Regions from separate parts of the Synechococcus sp. KORDI-49 genome, predicted to be linked through region 3. Evidence: predicted binding sites of a transcription regulator. Region 3 holds the regulator's gene; each other region holds the start of a gene.

Region 1 (7,182 bases), 350 kb from region 3:
TGACGAAGGTGAGGCAGTTGTGGACCAGTGCCTTGCCGAACGCTCCGAACATCGGCCTGCCATGCACAGGGCCCGGGGTTGGGATCGAGGCGTTGGCATCACCCATCTGGGCCCACACGATGGAACCTCCCTTGAGCACCAGTTCAGGACGGATGCCGAAGAAACCAGGCTTCCAGAGCACCAGATCGGCGAGTTTGCCGGTTTCGACGGATCCAACCTCGCTGCTGATGCCGTGGGCCAGGGCTGGATTGATGGTCACTTTGGCGATGTAGCGCTTGAGCCGGTGGTTGTCGTTGCGATCGGAATCCTCCGGGAGCGCTCCCCGCTGCACCTTCATCTTGTGGGCCGTCTGGAAGGTTCGGGTGATCACTTCGCCAACGCGGCCCATGGCCTGGGAATCGCTGGCAATGATCGAGAAGGCACCCAGGTCGTGAAGGATGTCTTCGGCGGCAATCGTTTCGCGGCGGATGCGTGATTCGGCAAAGGCCACGTCCTCAGGGATCTTCGGATCCAGGTGGTGACACACCATCAGCATGTCGAGGTGCTCCTCGAGAGTGTTGCGGGTGTAGGGCCGGGTGGGGTTGGTGCTGCTGGGCAGCACGTTCGCTTCACCGCAGATCTTGATGATGTCGGGGGCATGACCACCGCCGGCACCTTCTGTATGGAACGTGTGGATGGTGCGACCCTTGATCGCGGCGATCGTGTCCTCAACGAAGCCCGCTTCGTTGAGGGTGTCGGTGTGGATGCAGACCTGCACATCCATCCGGTCCGCGACCGACAGACAGGCATCGATCGCTGCCGGTGTCGTGCCCCAGTCCTCATGCAGCTTGAGCCCGCAGGCCCCTGCCAGCACCTGCTCTTCCAGGGCCTCAGGTGTGCTGGCGTTGCCTTTGCCGAAGAAGCCCAGATTCACCGGCAGGCCTTCAGCGGCCTGCAGCATGCTGGCGATGTGGAAGGCGCCGGGGGTGCAGGTGGTGGCGTTGGTGCCGGTGGCAGGTCCGGTTCCGCCACCCATCAGGGTCGTCACACCACTGGCCAGGGCGGTTTCGATCTGCTGCGGGCAGATGAAGTGGATGTGGGTGTCGATGCCACCGGCGGTGAGGATGTGGCCCTCGCCGGCGATCGCTTCGGTGCCCGGTCCCACGATGATCGTCACCCCCTCCTGAGTGTCAGGGTTGCCGGCTTTGCCGATGCCCACGATCCGGCCGTCCTTCAGGCCCACGTCAGCCTTGACGATGCCCCACCAGTCGAGGATCAGGGCGTTGGTGATCACCGTGTCCACGGCGCCACTTGCCCGTGGGATCTGGGACTGGCCCATGCCGTCGCGGATGACTTTGCCGCCCCCGAATTTCACCTCATCGCCATAGACGGTGTAGTCCTTCTCGACTTCGAGGATCAGATCGGTGTCGGCGAGGCGGACCCGGTCGCCTGTGGTTGGTCCGTAGGTCTCGGCGTAGGTCTTGCGGGAGATGCGGAAAGGCATGGATCAGGCGTCAAGGGGTCCGTTGATCTGGCCGTTGAAGCCGACCACACGCCGTGCGCCGGCGAAGGGAATCAGGTTCACGTCCCGGCTGTCGCCGGGCTCGAACCGGATCGCTGTGCCAGCGGGGATGTCGAGCCGTTGCCCGCGAGCGGCGATCCGGTCGAATTGCAGAGCGGCGTTGGCTTCAGCGAAGTGGAAGTGGGAGCCCACCTGCACGGGGCGGTCGCCGCTGTTGGCGACGCTGATGGTGGTCACAGGGCGACCGGCGTTGAGTTCGATTTCGCCGGGTTCCGGAAGCAGTTCGCCGGGAATCAGGGGTGGCATCAGGGACGTCCTCAGCGAATGGGGTCGTGCAGGGTGACGAGCTTGGTGCCATCGGGGAAGACCGCCTCGATCTGCACTTCATGCACCAGCTCCGCGACACCGTCCATCACCTGATCACGGCTCAGCCAGGTGGTGCCCTCCTGCATCAGTTCCGCAACGCTTTTGCCGTCACGGGCGCCTTCCAGAACCAGGAAGCTCAGCCAGGCCGTCGCCTCAGGGTGATTGAGCTTGAGGCCGCGGTTGAGCCGTCGCTCAGCCAGCAGGGCCGCGGTCACGATCAGGAGCTTGTCCTTTTCCTGAGGACTGAGATGCATGGGAAGACTCGGTCATGCTCAGTGTGTCTCCGCAATGGCCTCAGCAGTGTTCTCCTTGAACATCAAGCTCTGCAACGGCTGGTCCTGCAAGGGCTGTTCTTGTAAAGGCCAGACCCGCGGGATGCGGGGAAGGGCGAGACCCCGCAATGCCCGTGTCCGAGCCCAGATGCGGCTGAACCAGAAGCGGGCATCCCGGCTCGAAGGACCGATGTAGCGGGCAACAAGCCCTTGATCCAGCGTGCTGCAGCGCATCGTGCCGATCAGGCCATGACGGTCGTCCCGTGCATCCTTCAGCAGCATGGAGATCGCTTCGGGACTGAGCGGCTTGGGTGCCGCCCATACCAGGGACCCGAACACCGGTGCACCGGCCAGTCCGTGGCAGTCCGTCAGGCTCGATCCACCGAGCTCCAGCCGATCCACCAGCTCCCAGCGCGGTGAATCGGCTCCATGGCGCTGAATCTCCAGGCATGAGCGCCAGCATCCCTGATTCAGCCGTTCCTCCGCGGCGGTCCGCCCCAGCCGCACGATCTCCGCACTGAGAAATGAGGCGTTCTCCGGCAGGCACACCCTCAACGATTGGTGAAACAGTGCATCGGCGTACAGCACCATTTCCTGAGGCAGCCATTCCAGATCGCTGTTGTCATCCAGGGTGCAGGTCACGCCCTGCCTGGACCAGGCTCCATCGGGATTCAGGCGGCTGCGGCCGACAGAGCCATAGACCTTCTGAGCAGCCACGCTGGTGATCAGGCTGCGGCTTTCAGCTTTCAGGTTCAAGTCGATGCTGAGCTGATCGCCGCCCACCAGGCCACCGGCGGTGTGAAGAAGGGGCAGTTCGCAGCGGCCGTCGTCCCCCGCCTCCGCCCGCAGCAGTTTGAACGGAGCACGGCAGCCACCCTGGTGACGGGTTCTGCCGCCGTCATTGGTTGTGAACTGCAGCCTGCAGTGGCCGTGCCAGGGCTCGAGTCGTTGCATGGTTGCCACGCTCCATGGCTGCTCTCGACATCTCTGTAGCAATCCATACCAAGCCATCCGCTGCTGCTGGGCAGGCTCCCAACCAATCGGGATGGGATGGGTGACGGAATCGGTGCTTGTGCTGGAGCAGCGCCTCGCTCCCAATTCCTTGAAGCCAGATCTGCGATTACCCCTGACGGCTGATGAAAGAACGGTGCTGCGAGGTCGTCGCCGCACGGTCTGCGGCCGGGAGGTGCTGCTGCAGTTGCCGCGGGACCAATCGCTCCAGCCCGGAGATCAACTCTGTGATGCTGATGGAATCACGCGGGTGGAGGTGACAGCGGCACCCGAGGCGTTGCTGCGGGTGCAGGCCGCGACTCCACTGGAGTTGATGCAGGCCGTTTACCACCTGGGCAATCGCCATGTTGCCCTCGAGCTTCATCAGCAGGAGCTGTTCTTGCTGGATGATTCCGTCCTCGCCGATCTGCTGAAGAGCCGAGGTCTCAAACTGAGTCGGTGCGTTCGGTCGTTCGCTCCGGAGGCGGGTGCTTATGGAGTGCATCAGCACGGATGACATCGCTTGCCCTGCTTCAGCTGGTGAGTCCGGCTTTACCGGTCGGAGGATTCAGTTATTCCGAGGGCCTGGAAGTGCAGATTCAGGCCGGCATGCTCGCGGACGAAAGGGCTCTCGAGGGCTGGCTGGAGGCAGAGCTGACCAGGGGCTCCCTGCGGCTGGAGGCAGCGTCGCTGGTGACTCTCGCCGATGACTGCTCGGCCTGGGTTCGGCGTGGGGATGCTGCGGCGCGCCAGCGTCTGTTGAATCTGGACGGCTGGCTCCTGGCGACGCGTGATGCCGCCGAGCTGCGCGCGCAGCATCGTCAGATGGGTCAGTCCTTGCTGCTGTTGTTGGCAGAGATGGGCCATTCCCTGCCGGCTCCTTTATCTCTGGCCTGGCCGGCGTCATGGGCCTGGGCCGCGAGGGCTTTGAAGCTCTCAGACAGAGAAATGGTGCAGGGTTACCTCTACAGCTGGGTAGCCAATCAGCTCAGTGCAGCGGTCAGGTTGTTGCCGTTGGGTCCGTCCCGGGCCCAGGTGCTGCAGCAAAGAGCGCTTCCCTTGATCGCCGATCAGGCTGAGCAGCTGCTTGATCGTGATCCTCGGACGTTGTGGAGTGGTGGTGTCGGTGTCGGGCAGGCGCAGCTCGCCCATGCTGAGCTCTATTCACGCCTGTTTCGAAGCTGATGAGCAGCAAGCTGCGTTTAGGAGTCGCCGGCCCGGTTGGTTCAGGAAAGACAGCGCTGGTGGAAGCGTTGTGCCGCCGCCTGCGTGATCAGCTTCAGCTCGCTGTCGTTACCAACGACATCTACACCCAGGAGGATGCCCAGTTTCTGACGCGGGCTGGTGCTCTGGAGCCTGAACGGATCCGAGGCGTTGAGACCGGCGGTTGCCCGCACACGGCGATCCGAGAGGACTGCTCGATCAACCGAGCTGCAGTGGCGGAGCTTGAGGCTCAGTTTCCGGGTCTTGATCTTGTGCTGGTGGAAAGCGGTGGTGACAACCTCGCCGCCAGTTTCAGTCCGGAACTGGTCGATCTCTGCATCTATGTCATCGATGTGGCTGCTGGAGACAAAATTCCACGGAAGGGAGGGCCTGGTATCACCCGTTCGGACCTTTTGGTGATCAACAAAATCGATCTGGCATCAATGGTGGGTGCAGATCTTGTGGTCATGGAGCATGACACCAAGCGGATGCGTGGTGATCGCCCCTGGTGTTTCACAAACCTTCAAACCGGAGAAGGCCTCGAGAGCGTGGAGGCATTTGTGTTGCAACAGCTACCGAATTAAGTCAACGAATCGCGGCAATTCCCAAAATGTTATTGTCGATACAAAGCGGGTCCAAGTCGGTTCATACGGTCCCATGGTCGCCCTCATGGCGGTCTCATCCACCGTGTGTCTTTCTTTATGAATTCAACGTTTACGAAGCGTCTGCTCGCTGCATTCGCGGCCACGACAGTGGGAGTCACGATGACCGCCTGTGGCGGTGGCAGCGATGATTCCGCTGGTGGTGGTGGTAGCGACTTTGATGGTGAAATCAAGGTTGGCATCCTTCATTCCCTGAGCGGAACGATGGCGATCTCCGAAACGACTCTGAAAGAAGTCGAGGAGATGGCGATCAAGGAAATCAATGAAGCCGGCGGTGTCAAGGTCGACGGCAAGAGCTACAAGATCACCTACACCTCCGAAGATGGTGCCTCGGATTGGCCCACCTTCGCAGAGAAGTCTCAGAAGCTGATCGACGCCGACAAGGTTGCCGTTGTGTTCGGCGGCTGGACATCGGCTAGTCGGAAAGCAATGCTTCCGGTTTATGAAGCCAAGGATCATTTCCTCTTCTACCCGATTCAGTACGAAGGCCAGGAGTGCTCCAAGAACATCTTCTACACCGGCGCTGTTCCGAACCAGCAAGCTGAGCCTGCAGTTGATTGGCTGTTTGAGCAGTTCGCCGACAAGTACGGCAAGAAGGTCTACCTGGTCGGTTCTGACTACGTTTATCCCAGAACTGCTAACACCATCATCAAAGAGCAGGTCAAGAGCCTGGGTGGTGAGACGGTCGGTGAGGACTACATCCCTCTCGGCAACACTGAGGTGGCGCCCATCATCGCCAAGATCAAGAAAGAGTTCCCTGATGGTGGAATCATCATCAACACTCTGAATGGCGATTCCAACGTTGCCCTGTTCAAGCAGTTCAAGGCAGCAGGAATCACTCCTGACAAGTACCCGATCATGTCCTTCTCCATCGCTGAGGAGGAGATCCGTCAGATTGGACCTGAGTATGTGGGCGGCACCTACGCAGCCTGGAACTACTTCATGTCCCTCGGTACTGAAGCCTCCAACACCTTCAACGCAGCATTCCTTGCTGAGTACGGTGACGATCGTGTGACGAACGATCCTATGGAGTCGGCTTACAACATGGTTTACCTCTGGAAGGCTGCTGTTGAGAAGGCCGGCACGTATGAGGATCTTGATGCAGTGCGGAACGCACTGATCGGCATCAAGCTTGATGCTCCTCAGGGTCCGATTGAGATGTATCCCAACCACCACATCTCGCAGACTGTGCGGATTGGTGAAGCCAAGGAGAATGGCCAGTTCGAGATTCTCTGGGATAGCAAGACTCCCGTTCCTCCCATTACCTGGAACCAGTACGTTCCTGAGACCAAGGGTTACAAGTGCGACTGGACGCTCGATCGTCCTGACGCCGGAAAGTTCAAGATGTGATCGTTACGTCTGAACTCATTTGAATAGTGGGCCACAATAAACTTGTGGCCCCTTTTTTTTACCCCATGTACTGATGGAATTAATTTTTTCACAGCTCCTTGATGGGCTCAGCATCGGGTCAGTACTGCTTCTCGCAGCGACAGGCCTGGCCATCGTTTTTGGTTTGATGGGAGTGATTAATCTCGCTCATGGCGAGTTGATGATGGTTGGAGCTTATGTGACTTTTGTCACACAAAATATGTTCAAGCCACTCGGCGAAGGCATTTTCCAACTTTATTATCTTTTTGCGCTCGTTTTTGCCTTCGTCATCACCGGCTTCGTTGGAGTTCTTCTGGAAAGAACATTAATACGACAGCTATATGGGCGACCTCTTGAAACATTGCTCGCTACGTGGGGTGTCAGCCTCGTTCTGATTCAATTCATTCGTAGTGTTTCAACAAGTATGGTTGTAGGGATATTAGTTGCCATCATTCTTGGTTATTGCTTTCAGCGTTTCTCGCCTACAAAACTCAAGAGCGCTTCGTTCTATCCCTATCTTTCAGGACTCGTCTGGGTTGTGGCATCAGTGATTGGTTTCGTTTCAATCACTGCGATGTCAGCTTCTAAACCACTTTCTAAAGCTTGGTTCGGGCCTCGAAATATTGATGTGACGGCCCCGAAATGGTTGCAAGGAAGCTGGGGTTCGATTGCGGGGATTGAGTTGCCGGGTATTCGAATCTTCATCATTATCCTCTCTGCTCTGCTGCTTGGTTTTGTGGCATGGTTTCTTACAAAGAGTGTCTGGGGATTACGCATCCGTGCGGTGACTCAAAATCGTCAGATGAGCAATTGCCTCGGT
Region 2 (7,182 bases), 340 kb from region 3:
GGCTGGGGAGATCGATGGCTTCGCCGCGAAGATCAGAGCTCACCCTCGCAATTTCATCGCCCAACCCACCCTTCAGCTGTCCACGGTCCCGTCCCTCAGCGAAGGAGAGCTCTACCCCTGCCATGTGGATCTGCGTCCGTACGTGCTGCGGGGCAAGACCAACTGGGTCAGTCCTGGAGGACTGACCCGCGTGGCGCTGAAGCGGGGATCCCTGGTGGTGAATTCGTCCCAGGGTGGAGGCTGCAAGGACACCTGGGTGGTGAGTGAGAACCCTGTATCTGCTCCGAGACAGGAGGCATTGCCGTGCTGAGCCGAGTGGCTGATTCGCTGTACTGGATCAACCGGTACATCGAACGCGCCGAGAACATCTCACGGTTCCTCGAAGTGAGTGAAGCCATGGCACTGGACTGCCCACCCGGCAGCGCGGAACCCTGGCTGCCCCTTGTCGATGCCATTGGTGATCGGGACAGCTTCGAGCAGATGTATTCCCAGGGATCTCCGAAAGAGGTCGTGAGCTTTCTGCTTCTGGATCGCGACAACCCGAACAGCATCGTCAGTTGCATCGCCAATGCCCGTGAAAACGCAAGGCAGATCAGAGATGTGATCACCACCGAAATGTGGGAGCAGCTGAACGATCTTTACTGGAACGTGCAGGACGGCGAAGCGCTCTGGCAAGAACCGGATCAGGAGCAGCTGCGCAGCATCCGGAGAGGTTGTCAGCTCTTCTACGGCATCACCGACGTCACCCTCAACCGGGATCAGACATGGCTGTTCAGCCGACTGGGCCGGCTGATCGAACGGGCGGACAAAACCTCACGCATCCTCGACGTGAAATATTTCCTGCTGCTGCCAGCGCCCACGGAAGTGGGGGGGGTGCTGGATGAACTGCAATGGATCTCTCTGCTGCGCACAGCTGGCGCTTATCAGATGTATCGCCAGAGCGTGCAACAGGCCATCACACCGTCATCGGTGGCTCGGTTTCTGTTGCTGGATCCGATCTTTCCCCGTTCCGTGCGTTTCTGCCTTCAGGCGATCAATGAAACCCTGTCGCAGATTCAACGGGCCCCCCAGGCAGGGCCTCCGGATGACCTCGAATGTCTGCGGGGTCAGGTGCTCGCCAAATGGAGTTACATCCGCATTGATGTTCTGATCGAGCGCGGACTGCATGAAGCCATCGATCAATTGCAAACCGACCTGAACCAGCTGCATGCCTTGATTCACAACCGATATTTCATCACCGGCGACCTCGCCTCCACCCCCTCTGACCCCTCATGCGCGCTCAGCTGACCCATAGCCTCACCTACCGCTACGAGGCCCCGGTTCAGCTCGGCGAACACAGGCTCTGCCTGCGTCCTCGCGCCCAGGGCCATCAACATCTGATCGAGCACAGCCTTCGGATCACGCCTGAACCGAGCCACAGCCATGACCTCCTGGCTGCCAGCGGGGATGCCATCCAACGCGTCCGCTTCTTCGGACCCACCGACGCCTTGCACATTCAGGCCAGCAGCCTGGTGGTGACACACCCGGCTGCACCGCTGCTGGACTGCTTCAACGGTCTTGAACCGCCCCTCCCTTACCCCCGGCGACAACTCAACCAGGATCTGCTCGGAGCACTCGAAGGCTGGCTACCCAATGGCCAGCACGATCCTTCCGCTGTGGAGCTGGCACAGGATGCGCTGATGGGCAGCAATCAACAGGTGCTGCCGTTCCTCCATCAATTGATGGAGATGATTCAGGATCGGGTGAAGTACACCCAGCGCCACGCGGGTCCGGCCTGGCCAGCAGGCCGGACCTTGCGCGAACGGATCGGATCCTGCCGGGATCTGGCGATGCTGATGACGGAGTGCTGCCGCAGTATTGGACTGCCGGCTCGCTTTGCGAGTGGTTATCACCTCGCCGACCCGGCACCGCAGAGTTACGACCTGCATGCCTGGACCGAGGTGTATCTGCCGGGGGCCGGCTGGCGTGGCTTCGATCCCAGTGCGGGCGGCGAAATCACCGAGCGCTACATCGTTCTGGCCAGTTCCTCGAAACCCGATCTCACCGCAGCCGTCTGCGGCACCTTCAGTGGCCCACCAGGAACGGTCAGCGAGCTGAGCTGGTTGATCGAAGCGATGGTGGAATCAGAATCCGACCAGAACCACGCACCCAGCCTGATTCAGGCCGCCTGAAGCTCTGGTTCCACTCCATGAAGGCATGGTTTCGGCGCTGTGATGGTCGTGGCATCCATCAAGGCCGGAATGCGAGCACTGTTGTAAACGCGGAATTCATTCACGAGGGAGACTCCCTGCTCGCGCACGGCCTGGTTCAGGACGACCGAACCATCGGGATCTGACACCGAACGATGGAAGGTGCCCGGAGGAATGCGCAGGATGTCGCCGCCACTCTCCAATCTCACGATGTGGAACGGCTTCTCCCAGGCCAGATTCACGAGATAGAACGTGCGACCGCCACTGGCGGCAAGCAGATTGTCCTCCTGGTGAGGATGAAGATAGAACTGCCAGGCGCCACTGGCCGGATCGTTGGGTGGGCTGGTCGCCGGCCCGGTGTGAATCACCAGGTCACGGGCATTCGATGTTCCCACGGTGACATCGAAGAAGCGAACCGATGGTGTGTCGCGGAAGCGTTCGTAGGCCAGCAGTTCAAACATCAAACCGGGTCGATGAAAACCCGAACACTGCATGTGTTGTACCGGGAGAAGCCTTGGGAAATGGTCGCGACAGCAACGGTTCACCCCCCCAGATAGGCCATCTCCGCATGTTGGTTTGAATCAGCGTTGCCATGACGCTCCTCGCTGTAGCGATCGCTTCGCCGATGCCAGAGAGCGGCCATGGTCCGCTCGAGCTCTGACTCCACGTCCAGTACCGGGGTCAGATCCGTGCCCTCCGCTGCGAACAGACAGGTGAAGGCACGGCCATCGGCCGTGACGCGCAAACGGTTGCAATCCGAACAGAAGGGCTCACTGATGGAGGCGATCACACCGAGGCAGCCTCCACCGTCGGCGTAACGCCAACTCCGCGCTGTACCGCTCACAGGGCGACCGAGCGGCTGGAGCGGCCACCGCGCACCGATGCGCTTCACCATTTCAGCGGCCGGGAGAACCTGCTGCGGACGCCAGCCGTTGCGATTGCCGACATCCATGAATTCGATCAGACGCAGCTCAAGCCCCCACCGCCGCGCCAGATCCGCCAGGGGAATCAACTGATCGTCATTCACAGTCCGCTGAATCACGGCATTGAGCTTCAGGCCACCGGCAGCAGGATCAAAACCGGCTGACGTGGCAGCCTGCAGCCCGGCAAACACCTGCTGCAGGAGGCGTTCACCGGCCGGAACACCGCCACGGAGGCCGGCCATGCGCGCTGCCACCTCTGGATCGACAGCATCGAGACTGACGGTGATCCGATCCAGACCGGACGCACGAAGTGCCGTCGCCCGATCGGACGTCAGCAGCACGCCGTTGCTGGTGAGAGCGACCTCGCGCAACCGGTTGAGAGGATCACCGAGCGTCTCCCGTCCGTTGTGAATCTGCTGAAGCAGAGGGAGCAAGCGGTCACTCAGCAGGGGTTCACCCCCGGTGAGCCGCAGGGTGTGCACGCCGAGACGACAGGCAACCCGAATCAGACGCAACTGCTGCTCCAGACTCAGCAGGCCTGGAGGATCCTCCGCATCGGGGCAGCAGTACGGGCAGCTCAGATTGCAGCGGGCTGTTAACGACAACCGCAACACACCCAGCGTCCGAGAACGCTGATCAGCAACCGATGGCTCACTGGTCATGGGGTCAACGCTGCCAGATCCTCGGGTCGGTTCGCATTGAGCAGCACATCGCGCGGCAATCGCACCGTCTGCAGCGGCAGCCGGTCCAACCAGTCCAGCCAACGCCACTGGCCGGCGGTGAGTTGCTCGATGAGGGCCGTTTGAAACGGTGCCCCCGATGGGATCACCGCCAGAAGTGGCTGCAGACGCTCGCCGTCATGCGCAACGGCGATCCGATCCGGCCTGCATTGCCAGGCCATGATCAACTGCCTGAAGGTGTCCGTTCTGAGTCGCGGCATATCCACAGGAAGAACCAGCACCGCCTGCCCCGGTGTCGACGGCAACACCCTGGCCAGGGCATTCAGCGGCCCGCTCCAGGGCGGCGGTTCCAGCAGAACACGCACGTCGGAACGATGCGCCAGTTGATCGGCATGGGTCTGATGACGACTGACGACCTGGACCGGGAGTTCAAGGGGCAGCAACTGATCCACAATCGCCGTGAGCCAGACACCACCATCGGGATGAGGCAACAACGCCTTATCGCGTCCCATGCGTCGGCTGTCGCCACCACTGAGCAGACACACCTGCAGGAGTGGATTCACGCCAGCGAATGAAGTTATGGAAGATCTAGGACGCCGTGGTCTTGCAGTAGTGCTTACTACCAGATCGATCCACAGAAAATATCCTGATCAATATCATCAGTCGATTCAATGTGCGGCAGAGTACAGAAACCAGCCAGTTGGTAACCAATTAAACCAACAGATTCATCGCACATTGGTTGAATGCGCCACTTAACGGATATTTTTCGACCGTTTCGCCACCCACGGGCACCCTTTCGTTTTGAAGCCCGCGGTTTCAACATTTCTCCTTTCAATGCTTGGCGACCTTTGGTCGTTCCAGGGCAGGTACCGCACCCTCCACCTCACCTGGATCGCCTTCTTCCTGACCTTCGTGGTCTGGTTCAACCTGGCCCCTCTGGCCACCACCGTGAAAGCGGATCTCGGATTGACCGTTGGTCAGATCCGCACCGTGGCCATCTGCAACGTGGCCCTCACCATTCCGGCTCGCGTGCTGATCGGCATGCTGCTGGACAAATTCGGTCCTCGGATCACCTACTCCAGCATCCTGGTTTTTTCGGTGATTCCCTGCCTGCTTTTTGCGTCCGCCCAGGACTTCAACCAGCTGGTGGTGGCGCGTCTGCTGCTCTCCATCGTCGGCGCCGGCTTCGTGATCGGCATCCGCATGGTGGCCGAATGGTTCCCGCCCAAGGAAATCGGCCTGGCTGAGGGCGTCTATGGCGGCTGGGGCAACTTCGGCTCCGCCTTCTCGGCCCTCACCATGGTCGCCCTCGCCGGCTTCCTCTCCTTCTCCGGCGGCTTTGAACTGCCCACCGGTGCTGTTCTCAACTGGCGCGGTGCGATCGCGCTCACCGGCATCATCTCGGCGCTGTACGGCGTCTTCTACTTCTTCAACGTCACCGACACCCCCCCGGGCAAGACGTACCAGCGTCCGGAACGGACCGCTGGTCTGGAAGTGACCTCGATGCGCGATTTCTGGGGCCTGCTGGGCATGAATGTGCCCTTCGCCGCCATCCTTTGCGTGCTCTGCTGGCGCCTGCAGAAAGTGGGCTTCCTCACGCCGGCCACCTATCCCCTGGCCCTGGGTGCCGTGGCCGTCTGGTTCGCATTCCAGACCTGGGGAATCATCCGCACCAACCGCGAGCTGATCCTCGGCACCAAGGTCTATCCCAAGGAAGACCGCTATGAATTCCGCCAGGTGGCGATTCTCGAGCTCACCTACATCGTGAACTTCGGGTCCGAACTGGCCGTGGTGTCGATGCTGCCCACCTTCTTCGAAACCACCTTCGATCTGCCGAAGGCCACCGCCGGCATCCTGGCCTCCTGCTTCGCTTTTGTGAACCTGGTGGCCCGCCCCGCCGGTGGTCTGATCTCTGACAGCGTCGGCAGCCGCAAGAACACCATGGGCTTCCTCACCGCCGGCCTGGGCATCGGCTATCTGGTAATGAGCATGATCAAGCCGGGCACCTTCTCCGGTTCCACCGGCATCTTTGTGGCCGTGGTGATCACCATGCTCGCCTCCTTCTTCGTGCAGTCCGGTGAAGGCGCCACCTTCGCGCTGGTGCCCTTGGTCAAGCGCCGCGTCACCGGTCAGGTGGCTGGTCTGGTGGGCGCCTACGGAAACGTCGGTGCTGTGACCTACCTCACCATTTTCAGCCTGCTGCCGATGTGGATGGGCGGTGGCGGCGAACCCACCCCCGAGGTGATCGCGGCTTCCAACAGCGCCTTCTTCCAGATCCTGGGCGTGGCTGGACTGATCGTGGCCTTCTTCTGCTTCTTCTTCCTCAAAGAGCCCAAGGGTTCCTTCGCGGAACTTCACGAAGGCGAAGTGGCCTGAGCCACCTCCATCGGCAGCGATTGATCACTGCCCATCAGCCCGGGGCTTCGGCCCCGGGTTTCGTTCTTGATCCCTTGTCCAGATGAGCGACGGTCCCCGCAGCGTCCGCAGTCAGTGCCCGTACTGCGGTGTGGGCTGTGGCCTCGAACTCCTTCCACCGGCTGTGAAGGGCCAGGCGGTGAAGCGGGACGCCGAAGGCAACCCGATGTGGACCGCCCGTGGCGACCGGCAGCATCCCTCCAGCCTGGGACAGGTCTGCATCAAGGGGGCAACGGTCGGAGAGACCCTGGCCAGAGGTCGGCTGCGTCAGCCCCTGTTCCGCAGCAGCCTCGAGGACGACTTCGCCCCGATCAGCTGGGACGATGCTCTCGGTCGGATCACCGACCAGATCCGCAGCAGCGTGTCGAGGCGCGGCAACGCCGATGCCATCGCCATGTATGGCTCAGGGCAGTTCCACACCGAGGACTACTACCTCGCCCAGAAGCTGTTGAAGGGTGCGCTGGGCACCAACAATTTCGACGCGAACTCAAGGCTCTGCATGAGTTCGGCTGTGGCCGGCTACACCCGCAGCCTGGGATCGGACGGCCCTCCGTGCTGCTACGAGGATCTGGATCACTGCAGCGTGGCCTTCCTGATCGGCACCAACACGGCCGAATGCCACCCGGTGCTGTTCCAGCGACTGCTGAAACGCAGAAAACGCAATCCCGGCAGCGTGAAAATCGTGGTGGTGGACCCACGCCGCACCGACACCGCCAAAGCCGCCGACATTCACCTGCCGATCGCACCGGGCAGTGACCTGGCGCTGCTGCACGGGATCGCCCACCTCGTGCTGCGCGAGAACGGACAGGACGCCACGTTCATCGACGACCACACCGACAACTACGACGCCTTTTTCGACGTGGCTGCCCGCTGGACTCCGAGGCGGGTGGCCCGCTTCTGCCACATCCCCGAGAAACGTCTGCGGGAGGTGGCCGCTCTGTTTCACCGGCGCGAAACGGTGCTCAGCCTCTGGTC
Region 3 (7,182 bases):
AGCGGAGTACCGCCGCCATCCCCTGGCGGTTGAGGTGCTGGGGCCATGCCAGCTGCTGGAGCGCGGCCCCCTGGTGGTCCATGTCGTGCAGCGTTACCGGCTGGGATCGAGTGTCATGCGCCTGGACATGCGTCTGCAGGCCGACTGCCCCTGGATCGAGCTGATCTGCAGCATCGACTGGAGCCAGCGCCATGAACTGCTTCGTCTGGAGCTGCCCCTTGCCTCCGCAGCGGTCCGCTATGCGGCGGACTCCGCCGGCACTGTCCTGGAGCGTCCGGCCATGGCACGCACGTCGCGGGAGCAGTCGCGATGGGAAGTGCCGCTGATCTCCTGGCTTGCCACCCAGGTGAACGCCCCTGGGGGTGGACTGGCCGTCCTGCTGGATGGACCCCAGGGGGTGGATGTGGTGCCCGAACGGATCGGTGTCTCCCTGCTGCGCGGTCCGACCTGGCCTGACCCTGGGGCGGATCGTGGTTGGCACCGTCAGCGACTGGCTCTGATGCCGGTCACCGGCTCATGGAGCAGCGCTTGCGTGCCCCAGGCGGCGATCGCCTTCCGCGAGCCGGGTTGGAGTGGTCCTCTCGCCGGACACCCGACGTCGCGGCGATGGTTGCCAGCTCTCGCCGGGGAGCTTGTTCCTGTGGCGCTGCGGCCGGAGGATGACGGCCTGGGCCTCCGCTGTCTCAATCCAGGGCCATCGCGCTGCCGTTGGGAACCCAGGGAAGGCTGGCTCGTGTCCCGCCAGGGGGGTGAACCGGCTCAGGTCATCGAGCTACGGCCGGGGGAGCTTGCCGATCTGCGGTTGGTTCAATCCTCGTGATCGTCGAACGGGTCATCCAGCGCCTTGGATGGGGGACCGAACGCCTGATAGACACCAAAGCCGGTGAGGCTCAGCAACACAGCCAGCACACCGATCGCCACCGACATGGCCGGGGAAGACGTTTCCATCACATCTCTCGACAGGATCGACTCCAAGCCGGAGCCGGCCCCTACAGTATCGGCACTTTTCACCACCCGAGACCAAGCGTCGCCATGGCTCAACGCACCCGTCTGGGAGACCTCCTCCGCCCTCTGAACTCCGAGTACGGCAAGGTCGTGCCTGGCTGGGGAACCACCCCTGTCATGGGGATCTTCATGGTGCTCTTCCTCGTCTTTCTGCTGGTGATCCTTCAGCTGTACAACAAGTCCCTGATCCTGGAAGGCATCAACGTCAACTGGAACGGCCTCGGCTGATCGGTTGTCATGAATGTCTTCGGCGTCGGCCTCCCTGAGATGGCGGTGATCGGCGCCGTTGCCTTGCTTGTCTTCGGTCCCAAGCGTCTTCCGGAACTCGGCAAGACGCTGGGGAAAACGCTCAAAGGATTTCAGTCCGCCTCCAAGGAGTTCGAGCGGGAGATCAACAAGGCCATGGCCGATCCCGAGCTCGAGGATGGCTCCGGAGACTCGCCCCAGGACAACGATTCACCCCAGGTCTGATCCGGCCGATGTCCGCAGATCTGAGGCTGGTGGTCGGTCTGGGCAATCCAGGGCCGAAATATGCGGGGACCCGCCACAACATCGGGTTCATGGTTCTGGAGCGGTTGGCCTCCCGGGAGGGTGTTCAGTTCCGTCAGCAGAGCAAGTTGCACGGCCTGGCCAGCGAGGTCGGTCATGGCGAGGCGCGCTTGCGCCTGCTGATGCCTCAGACCTACATGAACGACAGCGGTCGATCGATCAGAGCTGCGCTCGATTGGTTCGGACTGACAGCGGATCAGCTGCTGGTTCTGGTGGATGACATGGACCTCCCTCTCGGTCGCCTGCGACTTCGTGCTCAGGGCAGTGCAGGCGGTCACAACGGCCTGCGCAGCACGATTCAGCATCTCGGCGGGCAGGAGTTCCCTCGGCTGAGGATCGGAATCGGTGCCCCTGCGGACACTCCCGATGAGCGACGGGCCAGAACCGTGTCGCATGTGCTCGGTGCTTTCAGCAAGGTCGAGGAACCTTGTGTGGATGCTGTGCTGGATGCCGTTCTTGATGGTCTGGGACGCATTCAGCGCCAGGGCATGGAACGGGCCGGCAACTGGATCAATGCCTACCGGCCGCAGAGCCTTGCCAGCGGCGGATGACAGCACTCCCCGCCACCACGGCCCACCTCCGGGTGTTGCGCCAGTGCTTCAGCGAGCAGTGCGTTGAGGGGGAGGTGGCGGCCGGGGGCTTTCAGTGGCAGTTCCGCTGGGCGTTTGATTGCGGTGACCTGACCGTGGAGCCCTCCCTGGGGCGGGCTCTGATCCAGGACGCTCTGCGTCGATTCCTGGTGCGCTCGGATTATCGACTTGAACCCGGCGGTGATTACACCTTCACCGTTCGGGCCCGCTTCTGAGGCGCTGTTTCGCACCCGACCAACGGCATGGTGTTCCCAGGCTGTCCTCCACCATCACAAGGGCGGCGATCGCATCAAGCTCCTCAGGTGGGATCAGAAGGCCGCGGGGAATCAGCCGTTGCCACCCCCTGGGAGGCCACAGCTCCCAGTAGCGACGGCGGGCCCGCAGGGTGGTGCCGTATTCATTCACCTGCTGAACAGGAGCGAGGGACCGCAGCTTCGGCAGCCATGCCGCACTGCCGGTGCCGTCACCCAGCACGATCCCGTCCAGTCCTCCGGCGACCTGCCAGTCGCTCAACCGGTCCAGAACCTGCTCGCAGATCACGACAGCCCCGCTGAGCACCTGAAGGGATTCGGTGTCAACGAGCACGAGGCCGCATTTGCTTCTCCCGGGATCAACACCGGCCAGTCGGCTCATGGGCTGACCCGAAACGCCACCAGCACCGGATCGCCACTGTCGCTGTCGCTCTCGGCGATCACCTCAAGGGTCAGATCCCCCTCTCCTTCGGGGCGGTCCACCAGAGCCAGGCCGAGCTGAGCAAAGACCGTCCCGTCGAACTGGAGTCCTTCCACGAGGGAGCCACGACGCTGCACCTCGGCGAACGCAGAGGCGAGCAGAAGGTTCAGGCGGCGGCGGACCATCTCCGGTGATCGATCCTGGTCCGGGAGGGTTGCCGACGCCAGGACTTCGCCGCTGCGACTGATGCGCCGGTTCGGTCGGACGTCAGGAAAGGCATAGACGATGGTCTCTCCGCGCAGCACGTTGGTGGCAGAGCGGATCGAAACCACCCATGTGCCCGGCTTGCTGATGATCGTCCGCAGACGCTGCACATCGTTCCGGGGAACCAGGAGGATCTGTCGGTCGGGGGTCTCACCGGGTCGGACCTGCTGGTAGGCCGTGAGATTCGCGTCCTGCAGCAAACGGTCGATCACCGTCTTCGCCTGTCCTGCACTCTCCAGTCGGATGGTGGCTGTGGCCAGAGCCTCTCCGCTGCTGAGAACCACGGAACCGCGGCGCAGGGCGATCAGGTTGCGCTCCAGCTCCTTGAGTTCCGCCTCACCGGCTTGGATGCTGGCCCGAACCCGCTTGAGTTCCTCCTCGGTGCGGCGGATGTCTGCGTCCCGGGCCTTGATGTCCCTGTCCCGCTGCTGAATGTCGCGGCTGAGGCGCTGCTGCTCGGCCTCCAGCCGGACGCGCTGCTGCTGCAGAGGCTCCAACTCCTCACGAAGTGTCGCTGCCCGCTGCTTGGCCGTCGACAGCTCGGCATCGATGCGTTGCGTCTGGGCAATGGCCTGACGACGTTCTTCCTCGGCTGACTCCAGGGCACCTCTGTTCTGCTGCAGCTGGCGGCGGCTGTCCTGAAGTTTCTGTTGCAGTCCGTCGAGCTCAAACAGCCCAACCCGCAACTGACGGCTGACCAGCAGCATCAGACCGAGGGACAGCGCACTGATCAGGCTGCCGGTGAGCACCGTGATCAGCACCGCCGTCCGTCGGGGTCGCATGTTGAACAGGCTGAGGCGTGCCTTGCCGACACGGCTGCCCAACCTGTCGCCCAGAGCTGAAAGCACGCCGCCGAGCACCAGCAGCGCGATGATCAGCAGCCATCCGCTCACGGCGTCACCTCCCAGTGGGGCTGACTCTCAGCTGAACCGCTTGGCCAGAGCAATCGGATCCAGAACCGTGATCTTCTTGCGGTCAATCTGAACGAGACCGGATTGACGCAAGTCTCCCAGCAGTCGGGTGATCGTGACCCGCGTGGAGCCGATCGCCTCGGCGATGGCCTGATGGGAGAGGCGGAGGTCGATGGTGATGCCCAGTTGGTCCGGCACGCCGAAGTCCCGACAGAGCACCAGCAGAAAACTCACCAGGCGGGAGGACATGTCCCGGTGCGTGAGGGTCTCGATCATTGTTTCGGTCTGCAGAATCCTGCTGGAGAGACCCTGAAGCAGCCTGAGCCCGACTGCGGTGTCGGCCTCAATCGCGGCACGGACTGAGCCGGCCGGTGCCGTCACCATCTCCACCCGGGTGAAGGCGACAGCGTGATAAAAGCGATCGGAACGGTGGCCTGTGAGCAGCGACAGCACCCCGAACAGGCTGTTCTCACGAAGCAGAGCGACGGTGATCTCTTCGCCCGACTCATAGACCCTGGAAAGCCGCACGGCACCGCGCCGGATCAGGTAAACCCTCTCGGCGGGATCACCTGGAAAGAAGATGGTCTTGTTTCGTTCGACAAGTTCCGTGCTGGCGCCGTCCAGATCTCTGATGACATCAAGCAGCGAGCGGGATGAGCTGACCGGCTGGTCCTGGGGCGCATGGGCCGAAACGGCGACGTAACGGCTGAACCCACTGCTGGTTCCCAACAATCCGTTTCGACTGGTTAAAAGTTAAGGATCGACCCTGTTCAGCTGTGTAGCCGTTATTACGCAATCAGCTGCGGCTGCTCAGGGCATGGCTCTGGGCGGCCAGAAGGGCGTCAAGCCCGGGCTGCGCCAGATCCAGCAGGACGTTCAGCTGCCCGCGGCTGAACGGAGCTCCTTCGGCCGTGCCCTGGATCTCCAGGAGACTCCCGTCGCCTGAGGCGACCACATTCAGATCAACGTCAGCTCGGCTGTCTTCGCTGTAATCCAGATCCAGCAGCGGCTTGCCCTCCAGGAGTCCGACGGACACCGCTGCCACCTGGCTCCGGATCGGCTGGCGCTCCAGGATCCCCTGGGCGATCAGACGGTCACAGGCCAGCTGCAGAGCCATCCAGGCCCCGGTGACCGACGCGGTTCGGGTGCCGGCATCCGCCTGGATCACATCACAATCGATTAGCAGGCTGCGTTCTCCGAGAGCTTCCAGGTCCACCGCGGCGCGCAGGCTGCGGCCGATCAATCGCTGAATCTCCTGGGTGCGGCCGGAGAGCTTGAGCAATTCCCGCGACTGCCTCTGAGGTGTGGAGCCGGGCAGGAGCCGGTATTCAGCGCTGATCCAGCCCAGTCCGTTCCCCTTCCGCCAGCGCGGCACCGTCTCTTCGAGGCAGACGCTGCACAGAACTGCCGTGCGTCCGGTGCGCACGATCAATGAACTGAGAGCGAACCCCATCGGATCCCAGCTCACTTCAAACGGCCGAAGGGCATCTGGACGACGCCCGTCGGCTCGGGTCTCGGAGGGATCCACCATGAACCTGATTTCACAGCACACCATCCGTAGTGTCAATGGCCTTGTGGAGTCGCATCGCGCCGCTACATTCGAGGTCTGCAGGGTGTATCCCTGGTGACACCCGACGCGATGACCGCAAGCCTGACCACCAGCCATCGATCCTCTGGAGCCCTGACCGGGGATCGCCATGCGCTGGAGAGGGCCGGTCTGCGTCCGCTTCCGCCGCTTCCCGCATCCGCGCCGCTGCATCTGGTGGCTCCGGAGGGCCAGCTGCAGGTGCATACGGCCTCCTATCGGGGCAGTTTTTCCAGTGTTCTCAGCCAGGCGATGCGGGCGGCAGGGCTCGGCAGCCGCGTCCTGATCGCCCAGTTCCTCAAGGGGGGGGTGAAGCAGGGGCCGGAGGGCTGTGTGCTGCTCTGCGGCGGGCTCACCTGGCTGCGTCCGGATATTCCGGCGTGTCTTGCGGAGCCCGATCAGCCTGGTGGTTCCGATGCCGTCGATGCCGTCTGGCAGGCCTGCCGGCGCCATCTCGCTGAAGGCGACCTTGATCAACTGGTGCTGGATGAAGTCGGTCTCGCGGCAGCGCTCGGCTACCTGAAGGAAGATGAGCTTCTGTCGAGCCTGCAGCAGCGTCCAGGCTCCATGGATGTGATCATCACTGGGCCGGCGATTCCTTCCAGCGTCATGGCCATGGCGGATCAGGTCACCGAACTGCGCAGAGGTTTCTGATGCTCAAGAACGATCGCTGGATCACCGAGCAGGCTCAGAAGGGGATGCTCGAGCCCTTCCAGGCAGGTCTGGTGCGCCATCTTGATCCGGAGCAACGTCTGCGACCGGTTCTGAGCTTCGGATGTTCCTCCTACGGCTACGACCTTCGCCTCTCCCCGCAGGAGTTCATGATCTTCCGGCATGTGCCCGGAACGGTGATGAACCCCAAGCGGTTCAATCCCGCCAATCTGGAGCCCACGCCTCTGCATGAGGACGAGGACGGTGGCTACTTCATCCTTCCAGCGCATTCCTACGGCCTCGGTGTCGCCCTGGAGAAGCTTCGGGTGCCCGCCAACATCACGGTGATCTGTCTCGGCAAGAGCACCTATGCGCGGCTGGGCATCATCGTCAACACAACCCCCGCTGAAGCGAGCTGGGAAGGGCATCTGACGCTTGAGTTCAGCAACAGCTCCGGTGCTGACTGCCGTATCTATGCCAATGAAGGCATCTGTCAGCTGCTGTTCTTTGAGGGGGACCCCTGCGACACGACCTACAGCGATCGGCAGGGTAAATATCAGCATCAGCCGGAGCGTGTCACCCTGGCCCGCATCTAGGGAGCCAGGCGCGCTCTGTGCAGCCGGCTCTTCTCGTACCACTCGGCGAACTGCGGAGCCCAGTCCACCAGATGCGGCCACATCAAGTCGCAGAGTCTGCGGATCTCCAGCTGAGCATCAAGCTTCGCCCGCAGATCCATGAAGTGAAGGAAAGCCCTCAGGCTGAAGCTCACGATGAAATGCTGGCGGTAGTCGAAGGGAAGGATGCCGCGGGCATGTTCCTCCGCAAATCCGGCACGCAGCAGATCCCTGTAACGCTCGGCTGATTGCTGGCAGTGGTTGAGATCAAGTTCACGCTCCGCCTGGCTGTAGAGGTATTTCTTCCCCTGTCGGTCGCTGTACTCCCCGACCGGTCGCAG

Evidence for each region. Region 3 encodes NtcA, which controls nitrogen genes in cyanobacteria. Its sites were predicted from a motif close to GTANCNNNNGNTAC; they were not measured.
Region 1: a site for NtcA is predicted at 3,129-3,142, ahead of KR49_RS07830 (urease accessory protein UreD). Genes of this name have one in related genera too.
Region 2: a site for NtcA is predicted at 4,402-4,415, ahead of KR49_RS07880 (molybdenum cofactor guanylyltransferase). Genes of this name have one in related genera too.

Annotation. Positions count from the first base shown of each region.
Region 1 is NZ_CP006270.1:1,541,122-1,548,303, reverse strand. Features, by position in the region: gene ureC (urease subunit alpha) at 1-1,483, opposite strand, end outside; gene KR49_RS07840 (urease subunit beta) at 1,487-1,807, opposite strand; gene KR49_RS07835 (urease subunit gamma) at 1,819-2,121, opposite strand; gene KR49_RS07830 (urease accessory protein UreD) at 2,140-3,093, opposite strand; gene ureE (urease accessory protein UreE) at 3,194-3,646, shown strand; gene KR49_RS07820 (urease accessory protein UreF) at 3,643-4,314, shown strand; gene ureG (urease accessory protein UreG) at 4,314-4,916, shown strand; gene urtA (urea ABC transporter substrate-binding protein) at 5,034-6,344, shown strand; gene urtB (urea ABC transporter permease subunit UrtB) at 6,418-7,182, shown strand, end outside.
Region 2 is NZ_CP006270.1:1,550,790-1,557,971, forward strand. Features, by position in the region: gene KR49_RS07855 (circularly permuted type 2 ATP-grasp protein) at 1-310, shown strand, start outside; gene KR49_RS07860 (alpha-E domain-containing protein) at 304-1,287, shown strand; gene KR49_RS07865 (transglutaminase family protein) at 1,272-2,171, shown strand; gene KR49_RS07870 (hypothetical protein) at 2,159-2,650, opposite strand; gene KR49_RS07875 (GTP 3',8-cyclase MoaA) at 2,731-3,774, opposite strand; gene KR49_RS07880 (molybdenum cofactor guanylyltransferase) at 3,771-4,355, opposite strand; gene KR49_RS07885 (NarK family nitrate/nitrite MFS transporter) at 4,627-6,168, shown strand; gene KR49_RS07890 (molybdopterin oxidoreductase family protein) at 6,251-7,182, shown strand, end outside.
Region 3 is NZ_CP006270.1:1,888,145-1,895,326, forward strand. Features, by position in the region: gene KR49_RS09485 (glycoside hydrolase family 38 C-terminal domain-containing protein) at 1-820, shown strand, start outside; gene psbN (photosystem II reaction center protein PsbN) at 808-948, opposite strand; gene psbH (photosystem II reaction center phosphoprotein PsbH) at 1,033-1,233, shown strand; gene KR49_RS09500 (TatA/E family twin arginine-targeting protein translocase) at 1,243-1,476, shown strand; gene pth (aminoacyl-tRNA hydrolase) at 1,485-2,105, shown strand; gene KR49_RS09510 (DUF3146 family protein) at 2,102-2,359, shown strand; gene KR49_RS09515 (resolvase) at 2,337-2,777, opposite strand; gene KR49_RS09520 (DUF3084 domain-containing protein) at 2,774-3,973, opposite strand; gene ntcA (global nitrogen regulator NtcA) at 4,001-4,720, opposite strand; gene rph (ribonuclease PH) at 4,788-5,522, opposite strand; gene KR49_RS09535 (cob(I)yrinic acid a,c-diamide adenosyltransferase) at 5,631-6,230, shown strand; gene dcd (dCTP deaminase) at 6,230-6,823, shown strand; gene thyX (FAD-dependent thymidylate synthase) at 6,820-7,182, opposite strand, start outside.